DNA from 2 places in the Mesorhizobium sp. M0207 genome. Region 2 is predicted to be linked to the other one. Evidence: predicted binding sites of a transcription regulator. Region 2 holds the regulator's gene; the other holds the start of a gene.
The links. The regulator LexA, encoded in region 2, represses DNA repair genes until DNA is damaged. The targets are predictions, from matches to a motif close to TGTTCNNNNTGTGTTCNG.

Region 1: the regulator LexA is predicted to act here: its motif matches at 1,408-1,425, upstream of NKJ15_RS11805 (ATP-dependent helicase).

Annotation. Positions count from the first base shown of each region.
Region 1 covers NZ_JAMYSQ010000006.1:131,330-135,505, forward strand. The annotation lists gene NKJ15_RS11800 (glucose/quinate/shikimate family membrane-bound PQQ-dependent dehydrogenase) at 1-1,214, opposite strand, end outside; gene NKJ15_RS11805 (ATP-dependent helicase) at 1,467-4,176, shown strand, end outside.
Region 2 covers NZ_JAMYSQ010000007.1:189,355-193,530, reverse strand. The annotation lists gene NKJ15_RS13325 (ComEC/Rec2 family competence protein) at 1-1,813, shown strand, start outside; gene lexA (transcriptional repressor LexA) at 1,807-2,541, opposite strand; gene kynU (kynureninase) at 2,989-4,176, shown strand, end outside.

The DNA.
Region 1 (4,176 bases), on a different contig from region 2:
GGCACATAAAGCAGGCCGAGCTTCTCGTCGGCGCTTGCCGTCGACCACATGTTGGGCGAGTTGTTGGTGTAGGTCTGGCCCGGCGGCAGCGGCGTCGTCTGGTCCGGATTGCCGGAATCCCAGTTCCACAACAGCGCGCCGGTGTCGGCATCGTAGGCACGAATGACCCCGGACGGCTCCTGCGTCGAATAATTGTCGTTGACCGCGCCGCCGACGATGATCTTGTTGGCGACGATCAGCGGCGCCGAGGTCGAATAATAATAGCCCGGCTTCGGATATGGCATGTTGGCGACCAGGTTCAGCGTGCCGCCTTCGGCGAAAGTCGGGCAGACCTGGCCATTCGCCGCATCGAGCGCGATCAGCCGGGCGTCGGATGTCGGCAGGTAGATGCGTGTGGCGCAGGGCTGGCCAGCGGCGACCCTGGCATCGGCATAATAGGACACGCCGCGGCAGGTCTGGTGCTGGCGGTCCTTGTTGAGCTTGACCTGCGGATCGAAGCGCCATTTCTCCTTACCGCTCGCGGCATCGATGGCGATGGCGAAATTATGCGGCGTGCAGATGTAGAGCGTGTCGGCGATTTTTAGCGGCGTCACCTGATAGGTCGTCTCGCCGATGTCGTCGGGCCCTTTCACGTCGCCGGTGCGATAGGTCCAGGCCGGCTGCAGATTGGCGACGTTTTCGGCGGTGATCTGGTCGAGCGGCGAATAGCGCTGGCCATATTGCGTGCGACCGTAATAGTGCCATTCGCCAGCCGGCACGTTGCCGCCGAGATCGGCCGTCGGCGTCACCTTGTCGGTGTTGAGTTCACCCGCAATATCCTTTGGATCGGTCGTCATCGAATAGCCGGCGACCGCAAGCGAGGCCAGCACGGCGAGGATCAGCGGCGCGCGTCCGTCGGGACCGGTAAGCCCGCGCCGCGCCCATGGCGTCAACAGCCATAGCGCGACAAGCACGATGATGCCGCCGCGCGGGCCGAGCTCCCACCAGTCGAAGCCAATCTCCCAGACCGCCCAGGCGAGCGTGCCGAGCACGATCGCCGCGTAGAGCCACAGCGCCGTGGATCTGCGCCTGTAGAGCAGCCAGGCCGCGACAAGGAAAGCTAGACCGACGATGACGTAGTACCAGCTGCCGCCCAGCGTCACGAGCCAGATGCCGCCGCCGCCAACCGCCAGGCCGATGAGGAAAAGGATCAGGGAGGTAATGACCACAGCCAAGACGGTGCTCCTTCGACTGGTGCGCTCCGCGACGCGTCCATGGGCAACCCGGCATTGCGCTCCTGCCCCCACGCAACTTTCTCCGGCCCGCTTCCCCTGTCAAGCAAGCTCGGCGTTTTACGGTGCCGACCCATCGCAAGCCCGGCGTTTTGGTTAGCGGACCCATCCAGATTGTGAGTCCACCGAATGGACAGAGAACAAAACGGAGACACTTCTGGCCTTTCGCTGCCGAATCACTACATTCGGGGAGAGATGTCCGGCTTTTCGGAAGACATGCCTTTTTTTGACGAACCGAACGCGCGGCCCGTGGCCCCGTCGGGCATTGCCGCGCGCGCCATGGCTGCCCGCAGCAACCAGAACAATGCGCCCGACTATCTCAAGGGGTTGAACCCCGAGCAGCGGCTGGCGGTTGAGACCACTGAAGGCCCGGTTCTGGTGTTGGCCGGCGCCGGCACCGGCAAGACGCGCGTCCTGACCACCCGCATCGCCCACATCCTTGCCACCGGCAAGGCTTTCCCGTCGCAGATCCTCGCCGTCACCTTCACCAACAAGGCGGCGCGCGAGATGAAGCAGCGCATCGGCCTGTTGATCGGTGAAGGCAATGTCGAGGGCATGCCGTGGCTCGGCACCTTCCACTCGATTGGAGTGAAGCTGCTGCGCAGACATGCCGAGCTGGCCGGGCTCAAATCCGACTTCACCATTCTCGACACGGATGATGTCGTGCGCCTGATCAAGCAGCTTATCCAGGCCGAAGGGCTGGACGACAAGCGCTGGCCGGCCAAGCAGTTCGCCCAGATGATCGACGGCTGGAAGAACAAGGGCCTTGGCCCCGCCGACATCCCCGAGGGCGATGCCCGTGCCTTCGCCAACGGCAAGGGCCGCGAGCTCTACAAGGCCTATCAGGAGCGGCTGAAAACGCTGAACGCTTGCGACTTCGGCGATCTCCTGTGCCATCCGATCCGCATCTTCCGCGCCAATCCGGACGTGCTGAAGGAATACCACAAGCGCTTCCGCTACATCCTCGTCGACGAATATCAGGACACCAACACCGCCCAGTACATGTGGCTGCGGCTGCTGGCACAGCGGCCGCAATCCTCCCCCCTTGAGGGGGAGGTGCCCGCGAAGCGGGCGGAGGGGGTTGCCGCAGAAGGCACCGCTAGAGCGTCGAGCACTGCCGCCGGTAGGTCAAGCACTGCCGCACGGACCCCACCCGACCGGGCTTCGCCCGGCCACCCTCCCCTCAAGGGGGAGGGAAGCCCGCGCCTGTCCACCGTAAATATCTGCTGCGTCGGCGACGACGACCAGTCGATCTATGGCTGGCGCGGCGCCGAGGTCGACAACATCCTGCGCTTCGACAAGGATTTTCCCGGCGCCACCATCATCCGGCTGGAGCGCAACTATCGCTCGACCGCGCACATCCTCGGCACCGCCTCCCACCTCATCGCCCACAATGAGGGCCGCTTCGGCAAGACGCTGTTCACCGAAAAGATCGCCGAGGACGACGAGAAGGTGCATGTCCACGCCGCCTGGGATTCCGAAGAGGAGGCCCGCGCCGTCGGCGAGACCATCGAGGCTTATCAGCGCCAGAAGCACAATCTCAACGACATGGCGATCCTCGTCCGCGCGTCCTTCCAGATGCGCGAATTCGAGGACCGCTTCGTCACGCTCGGCCTCAACTACCGCGTCATCGGCGGCCCGCGCTTCTACGAGCGCCTCGAAATCCGCGATGCGTTGGCCTTCTTCCGCGTCGTCGCACAAGGCGCCGACGACCTCGCCTTCGAGCGCATCGTCAACGTGCCGAAGCGCGGCCTTGGCGAGGCCACCATCCGCCAGATCCACGACACCGCACGGGCGCTGCGCATCCCGATGCTGGAGGCGGCGGCAAAACTCGCCGAGAGCGACGAGCTGAAGCCGAAGCCACGCGCCGCACTTCGTGAGGTCGCGGCCAATTTCGAGCGCTGGCAGAAGGCGCTGGAAACCACCCCGCACACCGAGCTCGCCGAGACCATTCTTGAGGAGAGCGGCTACACCGATATGTGGAAGAACGACCGCTCGGTCGAAGCACCGGGACGGTTGGAAAACCTGAAGGAACTGATCCGCTCCATGGAGGAGTATGAATCGCTGCGCTCCTTCCTCGAACATGTCGCACTCGTCATGGACGCCGAGCAGAATGCCGAGCTCGACGCGGTCAACATCATGACGCTGCATTCGGCCAAGGGCCTCGAATTCGAAACCGTGTTCCTGCCCGGCTGGGAAGAAGGGCTGTTCCCGCACCAGCGTTCCCTCGACGAGGGCGGCCGCTCAGGGCTGGAGGAGGAACGCCGCCTCGCCTATGTCGGGCTGACCCGCGCCAAGAAGAACCTGCACATCTGGTTCGTCTCCAACCGCCGCATCCACGGCCTCTGGCAATCGACCATCTCGTCACGCTTCATCGACGAGCTGCCGGAAGCCCATGTCGAAGTTTCCGAGAGCGGCAACTCCTACGGCGGCTACGGCAATGCCTATGGCGGCGGCTCGTTCGTCTCCGGTCGTGGAGGCCAAAGTGCAGGCAGGCAGAACCCTTATGGGGCATCGCGCTTCGACAACATTGGCGGCAATAACGGTGCTGAAAAATCCGGCGCTTTCTCCAGCACCTATGCGACGCCGGGCTGGCAGCGCGCTCAAGCCAACCGCACCGAGGCGACCGACCGCAATTGGGGCACGCGCTCCGGCCACCAGGTCGAGCGCATCGGCTATGGCGAAACCGACTCCGGCTACGGCGCCGGTCGCACCTCGGTCAAGGGGCGCACCATCGACGGCGAGCTGGTCGCCAAATCCGTCGCCGACACGCCGTCCCCCTTCAGCGTCGGCGACCGCGTCTTCCACCAGAAATTCGGCAACGGCAACATCTCGGCCATCGAAGGCAACAAGCTGACCATCGACTTCGACAAAGCCGGCCAGAAACGCGTGCTGGACGGGTTTG
Region 2 (4,176 bases):
GGCGATGAAGATACCGGCTGAGCTGACCGCCGGTTCTGAGATCACCGGCTATGTGCGGCTGCTGCCGCCGACCGGCCCGGTGCGGCCCGACAGCTATGATTTCTCCTTCGACAGCTATTTCGCCGGTATCGGCGGCAGCGGCTTTTTTCTCGGCAATCCGAAAATCGTGTCGTCGGACAGCATGCCGCTTGCCGCGCAGCTTTCTTCCGCGATCGAAGACGCGCGTGAATCCATCGCCGACCATATCCGCAGCCGCATCGGCGGTGCCGAGGGCGAGATTGCTGCTGCGCTGATCGTCGGCGTGCGCGCCGGCATTCCCGAGGAGATCAACGAAGCGATGCGGCGCACCGGCATCTACCACATCATCTCCATCTCGGGGCTGCATATGGCGTTGGTCGCCGGCACCATCATGGCGCTGCTCCGGGGTGCCTTCGCGCTGTTTCCCGATTTCTCATCGCGACGGCCGGTCAAGAAATATGCCGCGGCCGCCGCGCTTTTTTCGATTGCGGCCTACCTCGTCTTTTCCGGCATTGTCGTGGCGGCCGAACGCAGCTTCATCATGCTGGCGGTGATGCTTATCGCCGTGCTGTTCGACCGGGCCGCGCTCACCATGCGCAACCTGGCGATCTCGGCCATCGCGGTCATCCTGGTGTCGCCGCACGAGGTGGTCGGTCCGAGTTTCCAGATGTCCTTCGCCGCGACGGCGGCCCTTGTCGGCGCCTATGCAGGCTGGTCCGATTACCGCGCCGGCAGGGCCACCACGCCGCCGCCGCGGCAGTCGCCGCTACGCTTTGCCACTCGAAAGGTCCTGCTGGGCATGTGCGGTCTGGCGATGACCTCGATCATTGCAGGGAGCGCCACGGCGCTTTTCGCCATATGGCATTTCCAGCGCGTGGCGCCGCTCAGCCTGTTCGCCAATCTGGCCATCATGCCCATCGTCTCACTGGTCGTCATGCCCTTCGCCGTTCTCAGCGCGCTGGCGATGCCGTTCGGTGCGGATGGCCCTTTTCTCTATGTCATGGGCAAGGGGCTGACGGCGATGATCGCCCTGTCCGGGTGGATCTCGGAGCGCTCGCCGATCGATGCGGTCGGACTGATTTCGCTGAGATCCGTCCTTCTGGTGACGATCGCCCTCGTCATTGCCAGCATGGCGACGACGTGGTTGCGGCTGGCGGCACTTCCTTTTGCGCTCGCCGGCTTGCTGACGACAACGCAGACACGCATACCCGACGTATTGGTCTCGGAGGACGCACGGCTGGTCGCGCTGCCGATCGGCAGCGGTGAACTCGCGGTCAACCGGGCACGCCCGAATGAGTTCACCATCGACAACTGGAAACGCGCGCTCACATCAGAGGCTATCGTCGCGCCGGAAACACCTGGAAAGAACGACCCGCAATTCGACATTGCCGATCCGGCCGACCTACCGCCGGGCATGCCGTTCATTTGCACGGACGGCCTCTGCCTTGCCAGGCATCCATCCGGCGCGATCATCGCGCAAGCCAAGGACCGCGATACTGCGCGGCCAGCCTGCGCCTTTGCCAGCTTGATCGTCATCGACGACGCCACCGCCCATAACCCCTGCTACTACGACCGGCTGGTCCTCGTCGTCACCAAACGGCAACTGGCGCGCGCGGGAAGTGCCGCCGTCTATTTCGATCCACAAGCGGCAACACGCGCCGAGATCCGCTTCGCCGTCGAAAAATCATACCGGCCCTGGCACGTGCAGCGGAAATTTTCACGCGCGGCACGGGGCCTGCCGCCATACCGCCGGGCCGACAACCCCAAAGCCGGCGCCAAGGACGGAGCTCAGTAGCGGCGGATCAGTCCGACGAGCTTGCCCTGCACCTTGACCCTGTCTGGTCCGAAGATGCGCGTCTCGTAGGCCGGATTGGCGGCTTCCAGGGCGATCGAGGCGCCCTTGCGGCGGAACCGCTTCAGCGTCGCTTCCTCCTCGTCGACCAGTGCCACCACGATCTCACCGGGGCTCGCCGTATCGGCATTGCGGATGATCACCGTGTCGCCGTCGAAAATGCCGGCCTCGATCATCGAATCGCCTTTGACCTCGAGCGCATAATGCTCGCCGCCCATGATCATATCCGGCGGCACCGAAATCGAATGCGTCTGGTGCTGGATGGCGTCGATCGGCACACCGGCAGCGATGCGGCCCATCACCGGGATCGAAACGGCGGCGACGACATCGTCGTCATTTCCGGCTGCGGGCACGCGCGACGATGTCGGCTTGCCTTGCCGAGGGGCGCCTTGCCCAAGACTACCCTGGATGACACTCGGCGAGAACTTGCGTGCCGCATTGAGGCCGGGGGCGATCGAGTCAGGCAGGCGTAGCACTTCCAGCGCACGGGCCCGGTTGGGCAAACGGCGAATGAAGCCGCGCTCCTCCAGCGCCGTAATCAGCCGGTGGATTCCGGATTTGGAAGCCAGGTCGAGCGCTTCCTTCATCTCGTCGAATGAAGGCGGGATACCGCTTTCCTTCAACCTTTCGTGGATGAACATAAGCAGTTCGTGTTGTTTGCGTGTCAGCATAGCGACCCCCAACAGAATCAGAAAAACAAACCCAGAACAAACACTATCTGTTCCAGTTGTGTTCCGCAACTGTTTAAAGTTTAATGAATGCGTTAAGGCTCGGGAAACAAACGACGTCCCCTACCGGCGTACCGCATTTTCACCGCCGCAAGCCTCATCGCCTTGATTCTGCTTTCGTTTGCGCCCTTCTGGCCTCCTAGAAGGCGGCACTGGCATCGGCCGTCGGTCGGCAAAAGGCACGGAATTGAACCCGTATCGACTGTGCGGTTTGGTCAATGCACCGTGAACGAAACGAACTCAAAACGCCAACCTCGGGTTAAGTCCCGGTTTCCACCGCCTGGTCAGGCTGCTTCTCGCCGGTGGAGCCTTGCTGCGCGCAACCAAGTAATGGAAGAACAGTCGATGCGTGTCCGGCGTTGCGTTGGATCTTGGGGGAGCAGACAAATCATGACAGGAATTCCCGATCTCGTGGCCATAAAGGCGATGGATGCCGCGGATCCGCTGCGCGCGATGCGCGACCGCTTTGTGTTGCCGCAAGGAGTGATCTATCTCGACGGCAATTCGCTAGGAGCTGCTTCACGTGCCGCTTTCGATGAACTGCACAAGGCCGCGACCGAAGAATGGTCGCATGATCTCATCCGCGCATGGAACACGGCCGGCTGGTTCAACATGCCGCTTGAACTTGGCGACCAGCTCGGGCGCCTGATCGGGGCCGCGGCCGGCCAGACAGTGGTCTGCGACACGACATCGGTCAATATCTACAAGCTGCTGCACGCCGCCATGGCCATGCGACCGGAGCGGCAGGTCATCGTCGCCGAGGGCGATAGTTTTCCGACGGACCTCTACATGGCCGAGGGTGTGGTTTCGACGCGAAAAGATACGCTGCTGCGCCTCTCGGGAGTCGACGCGCCGACCATCGAAGAGCTGATCGACGAACGCACCGCTGTGGTGCTGGTCAACCACGTCAACTATAAGTCGGGCGAACTGCGCGACATGCCGGCGCTGACGCGCAGGGCTCAGGAAGCCGGGGCGATGATCGTCTGGGATCTCTGCCACACCGCCGGCGCGATGCCAGTCGAACTCGACAAGGCAAACGCCGATTTTGCCGTTGGCTGCACCTACAAATATCTGAATGGCGGCCCGGGCGCGCCTGCCTTCATCTATGCGGCTGAGCGGCATCTTTCCGACATCCAGCAGCCGCTCACCGGCTGGTGGGGCCATGCACGGCCCTTCGCCTTCGAGCCAGGCTATGCGGCCGGCACCGGCATCCGCCGGTTTCTGTGCGGCACACAGCCGGTCCTGTCGATGCGCACGCTGAAGGGCGCGCTCGACATCTGGAACGATGTCGACATGACGGCGGTGCGCAAGAAGAGCATCGCGCTGGCGGATCTGTTCATCGAGCTTGTCGAGGCAAAGTGCGGCACTTACGGGCTCACGCTCGAAAGCACGCGCGATGGGGAAAAACGCGGCAGCCAGATTTCATTCATGCATGAGCATGGCTACCAGGTCATGCGCGCGCTGATCGAACGAGGCGTGATCGGCGATTTTCGCGCGCCATCGACCATGCGCTTCGGCTTCACCCCGCTCTATGTCGGCTATGCCGATGTCTGGCAGGCCGTCAAAGTGCTTGAGGAC